DNA from 2 places in the Pseudomonas sp. PSE1(2024) genome. Region 2 is predicted to be linked to the other one. Evidence: predicted binding sites of a transcription regulator. Region 2 holds the regulator's gene; the other holds the start of a gene.

Region 1 (7,571 bases), 2.0 Mb from region 2:
CGAAGCACTCCGACTGGCTGGAAATTTGTCAGCCATTCAACGGAGGTTTATTGAAGTTGCCGTTACGTGCGGACCTGAGCTTGAGCCAAGTGGTCTGTTAGCGGGCAGAAGATGAACGCATAGGCCCGCACAACCGCTTTCTGATACGTCTTGTAAACCTCTACTCAAACGCTAGAACCTCGCTCAACTACCCTTCAACAACCCGCAGGAAGCGGCCCCTCGATTCAACTCAAGGAACGACCATGTCCCTCGCCATCGTCCACAGCCGCGCCCAGATAGGCGTGGATGCTCCCGCCGTCACCGTTGAAGTCCACCTGGCCAACGGCTTGCCCTCGCTGACCATGGTCGGCCTGCCCGAAGCGGCGGTGAAGGAGAGCAAGGACCGCGTGCGCAGTGCGATCATCAATTCCGGGCTGCAGTTTCCGGCGCGGCGGATCACGTTGAATCTGGCGCCGGCGGATCTGCCCAAGGATGGCGGGCGGTTCGATCTGGCGATTGCGCTGGGGATTCTGTCGGCGAGTGTGCAGGTGCCGACGTTGACGCTGGATGACGTGGAGTGCCTTGGCGAACTGGCATTGTCCGGCGCCGTGCGGGCGGTGCGCGGGGTGTTGCCGGCGGCACTGGCAGCGCGCAAGGCCGGGCGGACGCTGGTGGTGCCGCGGGCGAATGCCGAGGAGGCTTGTCTGGCTTCGGGACTCAGGGTGATCGCGGTGGATCATCTGCTGGAGGCCGTGGCGCATTTCAATGGGCATACACCGGTCGAGCCGTATGTCTCGGACGGGCTGATCCATGCCGCCAAACCTTATCCCGACCTGAATGAAGTCCAGGGCCAACTGGCCGCCAAACGGGCGCTGCTGATTGCCGCCGCCGGTGCGCACAACCTGCTGTTCAGCGGACCACCGGGAACGGGCAAAACGTTGCTGGCCAGTCGATTACCGGGGTTGCTGCCACCGCTGGCCGAGAGTGAAGCGCTGGAAGTGGCGGCGATTCAATCCGTCGCCAGCGGCGCGCCGTTGACCCATTGGCCGCAGCGCCCATTTCGCCAGCCGCATCACTCGGCCTCTGGCCCGGCACTGGTCGGTGGCAGCTCAAAACCTCAACCCGGCGAAATCACCCTCGCCCACCACGGTGTGCTGTTTCTCGATGAGCTGCCCGAGTTTGATCGCAAGGTGCTCGAGGTGCTGCGCGAACCGCTGGAATCCGGCTGCATCGTGATCGCCCGTGCCAAGGAACGGGTGCGATTTCCCGCAAGATTCCAGTTGGTGGCGGCGATGAATCCCTGTCCCTGTGGATATCTTGGCGAACCGAGCGGCAAGTGCTCATGCACGCCGGACATGGTGCAGCGCTATCGCAACAAACTGTCGGGGCCGTTGCTGGACCGGATCGATTTGCACCTGACGGTGGCGCGGGAGGCGACAGCGCTGAACCCTGCGGTAAAACCGGGAGAGGACAGCGCCAGCGCGGCCACATTGGTCGCAGAGGCCCGCGAGCGTCAGCAAAAACGCCAGGGCTGCGCCAATGCGTTTCTCGATTTGCCGGGGCTGAAGAAGCACTGCAAGTTATCCACAGCCGATGAAACCTGGCTGGAGACGGCGTGCGAAAGACTGACCTTGTCGCTGCGCTCGGCGCATCGGCTGCTCAAGGTCGCGCGGACGTTGGCGGATCTGGAGAAGCGCGCGGATATCAGTCGCGAACATCTGGCCGAAGCTTTGCAGTATCGGCCGGCGACTCAGTAAGTGCCGAGGTCGTGGCGGGCCCAAACGCAAGCAGGCTCGCTCTCACAGGTCCAACAAAAACCCTGTGGGAGCGAGCCTGCTCGCGATCGCTATTTCAGAGGCGCCTCAACGGAAGCGGTCGACCTCTTGGCGCAGGTCGGCTGCCAGACCTTCCAGCTCCTTGGCGGTGATTGCCAGGTTCGACACCACTTCGCGCTGCTCGCTGTTGGCCATCGCGATGCTCTGCAGATTGCTGCTCAACAGCGTCGCGGTGCTGCTCTGTTCCTGGGTCGCGGTGGTGATCGCCGCAAACTGTTGCCCTGCCGAACGGCTCTGCTCATCGATCCGCGCCAGCGCCGAAGCGACATTGGCGTTACGCGACAGGCCTTCCTGCATCAGCACGTTGCCTTGTTCCATGGTGCTGATGGCGTTACCGGTTTCCTGCTGAATGCTGTGGATCATGCCGGAGATTTCGTCCGTCGCCTGACGGGTGCGGGACGCCAGATTGCGCACTTCATCGGCCACCACGGCAAAGCCGCGACCTTGTTCACCGGCACGGGCCGCTTCGATGGCGGCGTTGAGTGCCAGCAGGTTGGTCTGCTCGGCAATCGAGGTGATCACGCTGACGATGCCGCCGATTTCCTGGGAGCGCTGACCGAGCGTGTTGATCACGGTGGCGGTGGTCTTCAGTGCGCCGGCGATCTGCTCCAGCGAGGAAGACGCTTCTTCCATCGACGTGCGACCGATCTGGGTCTGCTGGGCATTTTCCTGGGCCAGACGCTGGGTGTTGCCCATGTTGTCGGCAATGTTCAGCGACGTGGCGGAGAACTCTTCAACGGCGCCGGCCATGCTGGTGATTTCGCCAGATTGTTGCTCCATGCCTTCATAGGCGCCGCCAGACAGACCGGACAGGGCTTGAGCACGGCGGTTGACCTCTTCCGAGGCGCGGCGGATGTGCTCGACCATGGTCGACAGGGCCTGGCTCATCTGGTTGAACGCGCGAGCCAACTGGCCAATTTCGTCGTTGCTCGACACGCTCAGACGTACGCTCAGATCGCCGGCGCCCAGGGCTTCAGCCTGGCGGACCAGATCACCCAGCGGCGCCAGCTTGCTGCGCAGCAACCAGACCACGGAACCGACCGCCAGCAGCATCGCCAGCAGACTGCCGATGGCCAGCTGAGTGCCGACGCTCCATGTAACTGCGCGGATCTCGGCTTTCGGCATGCTCGCCACCACCGACCACGGGCCGCCTTCGAACGGCACGGCGATGCTGTAGAAGTCTTCGGACTTGTCGCTCCAGAACTGTCCTTTACCCGGTGCTTTCGCCAGACCGTTGATCACAGGAACCGCTTGATCCAGCGCCTGCACACCGGCCGGCGCGACCAGCCACTGGTTCTTCTCGTCCAGCAGCGCCAGCGAGCCGGTCTGGCCGATGCGGAAGCGCTTGAGATTGGCGAACTGGGCGTTCTGCGCGTCGGTGTAATCGAAGCCGACGAACAACACGGCAATCACCTTGCCGCTGCTGTCACGCACCGGGGTGTACTGAGTCATGTAGGAACGATCGAACAGCAAGGCGCGACCGACGTAACCCTGCCCCGCCATCAATTTCGCATAGGCCGGGTGAGCGTGGTCAAGCACGGTGCCGATGGCGCGGGTGCCGTCCTGTTTGCTCAGAGAGGTGCTGACGCGGATGAAGTCTTCGCCGCTGCGCACGAACAGCGTGGCGACACCCGCCGTCATCTGTTTGAACTCGTCGACTTCCTTGAAGTTGTTGTTCAACACTTCGCTGCCCAGGTGCAGGCCCGGGGTCTGGGTGCCCGCGACATTGACCGGCTCGCTCGGGTGAATGCTCAGGCCGGCGCTGAAGCGCTTCTCGAACAACCCGCTCAGACGCTGGGTGCTTTCGCGCAGCGTGCCGTGAAAGGTGCTCAATTGGTCGGCGAGCAGACGCGCTTCACTGGCGAGGTGCTCCTCACGAGTGGCGAGGTTGGCGGTATCCAGCGAACGCAAAGCAAAGACGGTACTGCCGCTGATGACAATCGCCAGTATCACGGCGAGCGCGAGGCCCAGCTGCGAGGCGATCCGAGCGCGAGGTTGAGACATGGACAGCTCCTGGCCGAACTTCCGATCCTCCTTGATCGCAGCTCGGGTAATTTTCTAATGGGGGTAAATCGTGGCCACCGGCACGACGGTTCCACATGCACGTATTCGGCGGTAAAACCGAATACTTGAGCGATGAGCAGGGGTATAGCGAAAGGCCGGCATTGTGCAGGCTCGAACGTTTCAGCTCAAGCGCGTGACCGCCGGCAGCGCCATGGCCCGGACTTCGCCTTGCAGAAAGTCGCTGAGGCGGCGCAAACGTTCACCTCCCGGACGGCTCTTTGGCCACACCAGGTAATAATTCAGTCCGCTGGCGACCGCCGTCGGCCACGGCAGACTCAAGCGTCCTTGCGCAACATCCTCGGCCACCATCAGCAGATCGCCCATGGAAACCCCATAGCCCCGAGCCGCCGCGATCATGCCCAGTTCCAGGGTATCGAACACCTGCCCGCCCTTGAGCGACACCTGATCCGACAGCCCCATGTGTTCCAGCCAACTGCGCCAGTCGCGGCGATCCGGCGTCGGGTGTAGCAACTCGGCACTGGCCAGCCGCGCCACATCCCACGGCTGATCGTTGAGCAGGTTCGGCGCGCCGACCGGAATCAGCTCCTCCGGAAACAGCAGGCTGGCTTCCCAGTCCGGCGGGAAATGCCCGTCACTGAGCAACACCGCGCAGTCGAAGGGCTCGTTGTTGAAGTCCACCGAGTCCACGTCCATCCACGCGCTGGTCAGTTGCACCTCGTTACCTGGCTGCAGATGACGGAAGCGACTGAGCCGCGCCAGCAACCAGCGCATGGTCAGGGTCGACGGGGCTTTCATGCGCAGGATGTCATCTTCGGCGCGCAAGGTATTGCAGGCCCGTTCCAGCGCGGCAAAGCCATCACGGATGCCCGGCAGCAGCAGGCGCGCCGACTCGGTCAGTTGCAGGTTGCGCCCGCTGCGGTGGAACAAGCGGCAGGCGAAATGCTCTTCGAGCGTACGAATATGTCGGCTCACCGCACTTTGAGTGATCGACAACTCTTCGGCTGCCCGGGTGAACGAACTGTGGCGGGCCGCCGCTTCGAATGCGCGCAGGGCATACAAGGGTGGAAGACGACGGGACATGCACAGCGCTCCTATGGCGGGATTGCGCCAACTTAGCAGAATCGCGGCAGGATGAGTTTTAATCATGCCACCCATCCTTTTTATCCCTTTGTGCAACCCGCGCCAAACCCTGAGAATCGACGGTCTCTTGCTCCCTCTTTTATAAGGATGTGAACGCCATGCAGCGTCCTGTGCGTACCGAACTCTGGGCCATCCTGCGGCTGGCGGGGCCGTTGATCGCCTCGCAGTTGGCGCACATGTTGATGGTGCTGACCGACACCTTGATGATGGCGCGCCTCAGTCCCGAAGCGCTGGCCGGTGGCGGTCTGGGCGCAGCGAGCTATTCGTTCGTGTCGATTTTCTGCATCGGCGTGATCGCGGCGGTCGGCACTCTGGTGGCGATTCGTCAGGGCGCCGGCGACATCATCGGCGCCGCCCGCCTGACTCAGGCCGGCCTGTGGCTGGCGTGGCTGATGGCGCTCGGTGCCGGGTTGTTGTTGTGGAATCTGAAACCGGTGCTGTTGCTGTTCGGCCAGACCGAGACCAACGTCAACGCCGCCGGGCAGTTCCTGATCGCCCTGCCCTTCGCCCTGCCCGGCTACCTGAGCTTCATGGCCCTGCGCGGTTTCACCAGCGCCATCGGCCGGGCAACGCCGGTGATGGTCATCAGCCTCGCCGGCACGGTGGCCAACTTCCTGCTCAATTACGCGCTGATCACCGGCATGTTCGGCCTGCCGAAACTCGGGCTGACCGGTATCGGCCTGGTCACGGCGATTGTCGCCAACTGCATGGCGCTTGCACTGGCCTGGCACATTCGTCGGCATCCGGCCTACGACGCGTACCCGTTGCGCGAGGGCCTGTCGCGGCCGAACCGGCAATACCTCAAAGAACTCTGGCGTTTGGGCCTGCCGATTGGCGGCACCTACGCGGTGGAAGTCGGGCTGTTCGCCTTCGCGGCGCTGTGCATGGGCACCATGGGCAGTACGCAACTGGCGGCGCACCAGATCGCCCTGCAAATCGTCTCGGTGGCGTTCATGGTTCCGGCGGGGATGTCGTATGCGATCACCATGCGCGTCGGCCAGCATTACGGCGCCGGGCAATTGAGCGATGCGCGGATGTCCGGGCGGGTCGGCATCGTCTTTGGCGCAGTGGTGATGCTGGGGTTTGCGATGGTGTTCTGGTTGCTGCCGAATCAGTTGGTCGGTTTGTTCCTCGACCATAACAACCCGGCGTTTGCCGAGGTGATTCGTCTGGCGGTGAGCCTGCTGGCCGTGGCGGCGTGGTTCGAGCTGTTCGACGGCACGCAGACGATTGCCATGGGCTGCATTCGCGGGCTCAAGGATGCCAAGACCACATTCCTGGTCGGGCTCGGTTGCTATTGGCTGATCGGCGCGCCGGCGGCGTGGCTGATGGCGTTCCATCTGCACTGGGGGCCGACCGGCGTCTGGTGGGGCCTGGCGCTGGGGCTGGCGTGTGCGGCGGTGAGCCTGACGCTGGCGTTCGAATGGAAGATGAAGCGGATGATTCGGCTCGAGCCGCAACCTCAAGACTTCAAGATCGCTCAGCCCGAGTGAGTTTCACTGTGGGAGCGAGCTTGCTCGCGATAAGGGTGTGTCAGTGACTAATCGTTCGACTGATACTCCGCCATCGCGAGCAAGCTCGCTCCCACAGGGTCTTGAGGCTAAACCACGATTCCCAGCGGTGGCTGACTGGCATCAGCCACCAGATAATCAATCAGTTCCGCCAACGGCAACGGCTTGCTGATCAGGTAACCCTGCACCTGATCGCAACCGAACCCGCGAAGCAGATCCAGCTGCTCGCGGGTTTCCACCCCTTCGGCCACCACTTCCAGATGCAGGTTGTGCGCGAGGTTGATCATCGCGTGCACCAGTTTGCGGTTCTCTTCGCGCTGCTCCATGCCGCCGACGAAACTCTTGTCGATCTTCAGCAAGGTGATCGGCAGGCTGTTGAGGTGCACGAACGACGAGAACCCGGTGCCGAAGTCATCCAGCGAGAAACGCACGCCGAGGCGACCGAGAGCGTCCATGGTCTGCTTGACCAGATCGCTGCGGCGCATCACGGCGGTTTCGGTGAGTTCGAATTCCAGCCATTGCGCCTCGACACCGCGCTCGGCGATCAAGCGGCTGAGCGTCGGCAGCAACTGGCTGTCCTGAAACTGGCGGAACGACAGGTTGATCGCCATATGCAGCGCCGGCAATCCGCGTTCGCGCAACGCCTGCATATCGCGCAAGGCCCGGGAAATCACCCAGTAACCCAGCGGCACGATCAAGCCGCTCTGCTCGGCCAGCGGCACGAATTCGCTCGGTGGTAGCAGGCCGCGTTCGCTGTGGCGCCAGCGCACCAAGGCTTCGAGGCCGACGATCTGGCCGTCCTGCATATTCAGGCGCGGCTGGTAATGCAGCTCCAGCTCATCGCGACGCAAGGCCCGGCGCAGCTCGCTTTCGAGGTCGGCCATGCTCCGCGCGTTGCGGTTGATCCGCTCGTTGAAGATGTGAAAGGTGCAGCCCTGAGTGCTCTTGGCCTGCTGCATGGCGATGTGCGCGTGCCACATCAGCGGATCGGCGCCGCCCTGGGCGCGGGCATGGGCGATGCCGAGGCTGGAGCCGATCAAAAGGCTTTCGCCGTCGACCCAGTAAGGTTCAGCCAGAGCTT
Region 2 (7,571 bases):
TGTTCGCCGGGCTGCCGTTGACGGCCGGCCTGCCGCTGACCGCTGCCGAACCGCTGACCGAACCGACCTACGAAGCTCCGGCCCGCCCGGCACCGGCGCCTGCACCGGTTTCCGCTGGCGTTGACCCGCGTGCTCTGGACTCGATGCGTTTCGAACTCAACAGCCTGCGCGAACTGATGGAAGTGCAACTCGGCACTCTGGCCTGGAACCAGCTGCAAGGCAGCCGTCCGGCTCAGGCCAATCTGTATCGTCGTCTGCAACGCATCGGTTTGTCCGGCCCCTTGTCCCGTGATCTGCTGTCGATGATCACCGAGATCGACGAACCGCGTCAGGCCTGGCGCATGCTGCTGGCGCACCTGGCGCGGATGATTGCTGTACCGGAAGTCGAGCCGCTGGAAGAGGGCGGTGTGATTGCCATGGTCGGTCCTGCCGGCATGGGCAAGACCACCACGCTGGCCAAGCTGGCCGCCCGCTACGTGCTCAAGTACGGCGCGCAGAACATCGCGCTGGTGAGCATGGACAGTTTCCGTATCGGCGCGCAGGAGCAGCTCAAGACGCTGGGCCGCATCCTCAATGTGTCGGTGACCCACGTCGATCCGGGCCAGTCCCTGGTGCAGGCGCTGGATCCACTGCTGCGCAAACGCGTGGTGCTGATCGATACCGCCGGCCTGCAAGCCAGCGATCCGGCCTTGCGCATGCAGCTGGAAAGTCTGGCCGGTCGTGGCATTCGCTCAAAAAATTATCTGGTGCTGGCAACCACCAGCCAGAAACAGGTTCTAACCGCCGCTTATCACAGTTACAAGCGTTGCGGGCTGGCCGGGTGCATCCTGACTAAACTGGATGAGACGGCAAGCCTTGGCGAAGTGCTGAGCCTGGCGATCAGTCACGAACTGCCGGTCGCCTACCTGACCGATGGGCCGCGTATTCCGGATGATCTGCATCTGCCGCGCCGTCATCAACTGGTCAGCCGCGCCGTCAGTGTGCAAATGCAGGAAGAACCCAGCGAAGAAGCCATGGCTGACATGTTCGCTGATATCTACCACAGTCCGACCAAGCAGGTTGGCTGAGGTAATGAACCGTTTTTGTACCTACATCGATGGTCTGCCATGCATTGTTCCGGTTGTGAACGCGCAGCCAGTAATGTGGCCTCCGTCTATGCAAGACAAGGTAAAGAAATAACATGGGCAGCATGCATCCCGTACAGGTGATCGCGGTGACCGGCGGCAAAGGTGGCGTCGGCAAGACTAATGTGTCAGTGAACTTGTCCCTGGCGCTGGCAGAGCTTGGCCGTCGGGTCATGCTGCTGGACGCCGACCTGGGGCTGGCGAACGTCGACGTTCTGCTGGGCCTCACACCCAAACGCACCCTGGCCGACGTGATCGAAGGCCGCTGCGAGCTGCGCGACGTGCTGTTGCAAGGCCCCGGCGGGATCCGCATCGTGCCGGCCGCTTCCGGCACCCAGAGCATGGTTCACCTGAGCCCGGCCCAGCATGCCGGCCTGATTCAGGCGTTCAGCGACATCGGCGACAATCTCGATGTACTGGTGATCGACACCGCTGCGGGTATTGGTGACTCGGTAGTCAGTTTCGTTCGCGCAGCGCAAGAAGTCTTGCTGGTGGTCTGCGACGAGCCGACCTCGATCACCGACGCCTACGCGCTGATCAAGCTGCTCAACCGCGATTACGGCATGAACCGCTTCCGCGTCCTGGCCAACATGGCCCAGAGCCCGCAGGAAGGTCGCAATCTGTTCGCCAAGTTGACCAAGGTCACGGATCGCTTCCTCGACGTCGCCCTACAATACGTCGGCGCGGTGCCCTACGACGAAAGCGTGCGCAAGGCGGTGCAGAAGCAGCGTGCGGTCTATGAAGCCTTCCCGCGTTCCAAGTGCGCACTGGCGTTCAAGGCGATCGCACAGAAGGTCGACACCTGGCCGCTGCCCGCCAACCCGCGCGGCCACCTCGAATTTTTCGTCGAGCGCCTCGTGCAGCAAACGGCAGGACCTGTGCTATGACCGCCAGCGGTATGAACCTTTACAAAAAGTCGGCGCGTGACGCGCAGTACGAGCTGATCGAGCGTTACGCGCCACTGGTCAAACGCATCGCCTACCACTTGCTGGCGCGATTGCCGGCCAGTGTGCAGGTCGAAGACCTGATCCAGGCCGGGATGATCGGCCTGCTTGAAGTCTCGACCAAATACGACGCCAGCAAGGGCGCCAGTTTTGAAACGTACGCGGGCATCCGGATCCGCGGTGCGATGCTCGATGAAGTCCGTAAGGGGGACTGGGCGCCACGCTCGGTTCACCGCAATACCCGTATGGTCAGCGACGCGATTCGCTCGATTGAAGCTAAAACCGGCCGTGACGCTAAAGATCACGAAGTTGCGGCCGAACTCCAATTGAGTCTCGACGATTACTACGGGATTTTGAACGACACCCTGGGCAGCCGGCTGTTCAGTTTCGACGACCTGTTGCAGGACGGCGAACACGAAGGGCTGCACGAGGATGGCGCCAGTGCTCATCTGGAGCCGTCGCGCGATCTGGAAGACGAACGTTTCCAGGCCGCGCTGGCGGACGCGATTGCCAATTTGCCGGAGCGTGAGCGACTGGTGTTGGCGCTGTACTACGACGAAGAGCTGAACCTCAAGGAAATCGGTGAAGTCCTTGGCGTCAGTGAATCGCGGGTCAGCCAGTTACACAGCCAGTGCGCGGCCCGCTTGCGGGGGCGTTTGGGGGAGTGGCGAGCGCGCTGAAGGCAGTGTGGGGACACTGCGAACGAGGCTGGTGCGGTGGTGAACGGCACCGGTCTTGCTCTGTTGTGCTCCAGACAGTCATCGAGTGTTTTGCCGGATTGATTGAAATGGCGCGTCCAGGTGCTGGACGCGTTTAAGACTGCTTGGAGGTCGAATTGAACAAAGACATGAAAATCCTCATCGTTGATGACTTCTCAACGATGCGGCGGATCATCAAGAACCTGTTGCGTGATCTCGGGTTCACCAACACCGTTGAAGCCGACGATGGCACCACTGCCATTCCGGTGCTCAACAGCGGCAGCATCGACTTTCTGGTGACCGACTGGAACATGCCCGGCATGACCGGTATCGACCTGCTGCGCCACGTGCGCGCCGATGAAAAGCTCAAGCACCTGCCAGTGCTGATGGTGACCGCTGAAGCCAAGCGCGAGCAGATCATCGAAGCGGCCCAGGCCGGCGTGAACGGCTATGTGGTCAAACCTTTCACGGCCCAGGCGTTGAAAGAAAAAATCGAGAAGATTTTCGAACGCATCGGCTGATGAACGCGCGGGGGAGCTATGGAGCATAAAGAATCTTCACAGGGCGACTTCGAGTCGACCCTGAAAAAACACGCGGTCGAACTGGTCGAAAGCCTTGAAAAGGGCAGGTTCGGCGACGCTGTGCAACTGATCCATGAGCTCAATCAGACCCGTGACCGTGGCCTGTACCAGGAAGTGGGCAAGCTCACGCGTGAACTGCACAGTGCGATCGTCAATTTCCAGATCGATCCGCACATGCCGCAGGCTGAGGAAGTGTCGCAAATCACCGACGCTACCGAGCGCCTGGGCTACGTGGTCAAACTGACCGAAGCTGCCGCCAACCGCACCATGGATCTGGTGGAAAGCGCGACCCCTGTGGTCAATGGCCTGGCTGACGAAGCCCAGGCCTTGAGCGCCGATTGGGGCCGCTTCATGCGCCGTGAGGTCGGGGCTGAAGAGTTCCGTGAACTGGCGCGCCGGGTCGACGGTTTTCTGGCACGCAGCAGCGCGGACAACCGCGCGGTGTCGAGCAATCTGAACGACATTCTGCTCGCCCAGGATTACCAGGACCTCACCGGTCAGGTGATCAAGCGCGTGACCCAATTGGTCACCGAAGTCGAAAGCAACCTGCTCAAGCTCGTGCTCATGGCCAGCCAGGTGGACCGCTTTGCGGGCATCGAACATGACCGTGCGGCGATGCTTGCTGAAAAAGATCCACAAAAACATCTCTCGCAGGGTGAAGGTCCGCAGATTCATGCCGATAAACGAGAAGACGTTGTGTCCGGTCAGGACGATGTGGACGATTTGCTATCCAGCCTTGGATTTTGAGTTTTTTTGGGTTTTGTTAGGTCGTGATGTCGGTTAATGCCGGGTCGCGCCGCGCCCCACAAGGCGCAAGACTAGGCACGAGGAGAGTGGTTTGGTTTTTCCAAATGAACGACGAGTAACGACGGATTGCGCCTTGTGGGGCGCGGCCCGGAGGGTTGGGTTTGTGAGCGCGCCATGCTGCGTTGCGAGCCTTGATAAGGAAACGACCCTTATCGGCGGCTCGCGCCTTGCCTGGCACGCTCACAAACCCAACGCGACCCGGCATTAACCGACATCACGACCTACTGTAGGAGCACCCCATTAATGAGCTTCGGCGCCGATGAAGAGATCCTTCAGGATTTCCTGGTTGAGGCCGGCGAGATTCTTGAGCAACTGTCCGAACAACTGGTCGAGCTGGAAAGCCGCCCGGATGACGCAGATCTGCTCAACGCAATTTTTCGCGGTTTCCACACTGTAAAAGGGGGCGCCGGCTTCCTTCAGCTCAACGAGCTGGTGGAGTGCTGTCACATCGCCGAAAACGTGTTCGACATCCTGCGCAAGGGTGAACGACGCGTCGATGCAGAACTGATGGACGTGGTGCTCGAAGCGCTGGACGCGGTGAACAGCATGTTCAGCGAAGTCCGCGATCGCAGCCCGATCACCGCCGCCACCCCGGAACTGCTGGCCGCCCTGGCGCGTCTGGCCGAACCGCAATCGGCGGATGAAGCCCCGGCCTCGCCTGTTGCCGAGATGATCGAAGAACTGGTCGTCGAAGGCGATTCGGGCGACATCACCGATAACGAATTTGAACAGTTGCTGGACTCGCTGAACGCCGTCAAGGCCGAAGCCGAAGCCCCGGCGGCTGCCGCTGCACCTGCTTCCACCGAAGCGGCCAGCGATGAAATCACCGACGCCGAGTTCGAGTCGCTGCTCGACCAGTTGCATGGCAAAGGCCAGTTCGCGGCCGACGCCGTAGCTCCGGCTGCTGCGGCACCTGCTGCCCCAGCGGCGGGCGACAGCTCCGACATCACCGACGACGAATTCGAAGCCTTGCTCGATCAGTTGCACGGCAAGGGCAACTTTGCCGTTGATGCGCTGGAATCGGCGATTGCTTCGGTGCCTGCGCCTGCTGCTCCGGCAGCGGCTGCGGCCGGTAGCGATCTGATCTCCGATCACGAGTTCGAATCGCTGCTCGACGATCTGCATGGCAAAGGCAAGTTCACTGACGTCGCCACCGGTGCGGTCGTGACTGCCGGCAATGCTTCGGCGGTTGCAACGCCTGCTGCGAAGGCCCCGGCCGCTGCGGCAAAACCTGCTGCAAAAGCGCCTGAGCCGAAAGCCGAACCGGCCAAGCCGGCTGCCGCTGCTGCACCGGCTCCGGCCCGTGCTCCGGCGACTCCGCCACCGGAAAAACCGGCGAGCGAAGCCGAGACTACCGTGCGTGTGGACACTGCACGTCTCGACGAAATCATGAACATGGTCGGCGAACTGGTGCTGGTGCGTAACCGTCTGGTGCGCCTGGGCCTGAACAGCGGCGACGAGTCGATGCAGAAGGCCGTGTCGAACCTCGACGTGGTCACCGCCGACTTGCAGACCGCGGTGATGAAGACCAGGATGCAGCCGATCAAGAAAGTCTTCGGCCGCTTCCCGCGTCTGGTTCGCGACCTGGCACGCCAGCTCAAGAAAGAGATCAACCTGGAACTGGTGGGCGAAGAGACCGACCTCGACAAGAACCTCGTCGAGGCCCTGGCCGACCCGCTGGTCCACTTGGTGCGCAACGCGGTCGACCACGGCATCGAGTCGCCGGAAGAACGTGAAGCGTCGGGCAAGGCCCGTGGCGGCAAGGTGATTCTGGCGGCCGAGCAGGAAGGCGACCACATCCTGCTGTCGATCTCCGACGACGGCAAAGGCATGGACCCGAACGTCCTGCGCGCCATCGCCGTGAAACGCGGTGTGATGGACAAGGATGCCGCCGATCGCCTGAGCGACACCGAGTGCTACAACCTGATTTTCGCCCCGGGTTTCTCGACCAAGACCGAGATCTCCGACGTGTCCGGCCGTGGTGTGGGCATGGACGTGGTGAAGACCAAGATTTCCCAGCTCAACGGTTCGATCAACATCTACTCGACCAAGGGCCAGGGCTCGAAGATCGTCATCAAGGTGCCGCTGACGCTGGCGATCATGCCGACCCTGATGGTGATGCTCGGCAATCAGGCGTTCGCGTTCCCGCTGGTGAACGTCAACGAAATCTTCCACCTCGACCTGTCGACCACCAACGTGGTGGATGGCCAGGAAGTGGTGATCGTGCGGGACAAGGCGCTGCCATTGTTCTACCTCAAGCGCTGGCTGGTCAGCTCCGCCGCTCACGAAGAGCAGCGCGAAGGCCATGTGGTGATCCTTTCGGTGGGCACCCAGCGGATCGGCTTCGTCGTCGATCAACTGGTCGGCCAGGAAGAAGTGGTCATCAAGCCATTGGGCAAGATGCTCCAGGGAACTCCGGGCATGTCCGGCGCCACCATCACCGGTGACGGCCGCATTGCACTGATTCTCGATGTTCCGAGCATGCTCAAGCGTTACGCCGCACGGCGTATTTGAATCCGGGGCGGCGGGGCGACAACGTCCCGCCGCACCTAATGGAGTGTTTATGGCAGTCAAAGTCCTGGTGGTGGACGATTCGGGTTTTTTCCGCCGCCGCGTCTCGGAAATTCTTTCAGCGGATCCGAGCATCCAGGTTGTCGGCACGGCAACCAACGGTAAAGAGGCGATCGATCAGGCCCTGGCCCTCAAGCCGGACGTGATCACCATGGACTACGAGATGCCGATGATGGATGGCATCACGGCCGTGCGGCACATCATGCAGCGCTGCCCGACCCCGGTGTTGATGTTCTCCTCGCTGACGCACGAAGGCGCCCGGGTCACCCTGGATGCGCTGGATGCCGGCGCGGTGGATTTCCTGCCGAAGAATTTCGAAGACATCTCCCGCAATCCGGAGAAGGTCAAGCAACTGCTGTGCGAGAAGGTTCACAGCATCTCGCGCAGTAACCGTCGTTTCAGTGCCTACAGTGCGCCGGCGCCTGCCGCTACACCTGCACCTGCGCCGACTCCGGCAGCAGCGCCGTCGAGCTTTGGCAGCCACAGCGCTCCGGCCCGTCCGGCACCTGCGCCTGCACCGACTCGCGCGCCAGCGGCCAGCGCTTCGTCGCCGGCCCCGAAACGCAAGAACTACAAGCTCGTGGCGATTGGTACATCGACCGGCGGCCCGGTAGCGCTGCAACGGGTTCTGACCCAGTTGCCGGCCAACTTCCCGGCACCGATCGTGCTGATCCAGCACATGCCGGCGGCCTTCACCAAGGCCTTCGCCGAACGTCTGGACAAGCTGTGCCGCATCAGCGTCAAGGAAGCCGAGGATGGCGACATCCTGCGTCCGGGCCTGGCGCTGCTGGCACCGGGTGGCAAGCAGATGATGATCGACGGCCGTGGCGCGGTGAAAATCCTGCC

Evidence for each region. Region 2 encodes FliA, which starts transcription of late flagellar genes. Its sites were predicted from a motif close to CTAAAGTTTNNNNNNNNNNNGCCGNTAA; they were not measured.
Region 1: ABTV87_RS28590 (methyl-accepting chemotaxis protein) is a predicted target of FliA. The motif match lies at 3,921-3,948, and genes of this name have one in related genera.

The regions. Positions count from the first base shown of each region.
Region 1 covers NZ_CP158967.1:6,253,222-6,260,792, forward strand. Annotated here, with positions in the region: gene ABTV87_RS28585 (YifB family Mg chelatase-like AAA ATPase) at 243-1,736, shown strand; gene ABTV87_RS28590 (methyl-accepting chemotaxis protein) at 1,842-3,818, opposite strand; gene ABTV87_RS28595 (LysR substrate-binding domain-containing protein) at 3,999-4,919, opposite strand; gene ABTV87_RS28600 (NorM family multidrug efflux MATE transporter) at 5,078-6,472, shown strand; gene ABTV87_RS28605 (putative bifunctional diguanylate cyclase/phosphodiesterase) at 6,580-7,571, opposite strand, start outside.
Region 2 covers NZ_CP158967.1:1,762,395-1,769,965, forward strand. Annotated here, with positions in the region: gene flhF (flagellar biosynthesis protein FlhF) at 1-1,067, shown strand, start outside; gene fleN (flagellar synthesis regulator FleN) at 1,181-2,011, shown strand; gene fliA (RNA polymerase sigma factor FliA) at 2,008-2,748, shown strand; gene ABTV87_RS07970 (chemotaxis response regulator CheY) at 2,916-3,287, shown strand; gene ABTV87_RS07975 (protein phosphatase CheZ) at 3,306-4,094, shown strand; gene ABTV87_RS07980 (chemotaxis protein CheA) at 4,398-6,668, shown strand; gene ABTV87_RS07985 (protein-glutamate methylesterase/protein-glutamine glutaminase) at 6,718-7,571, shown strand, end outside.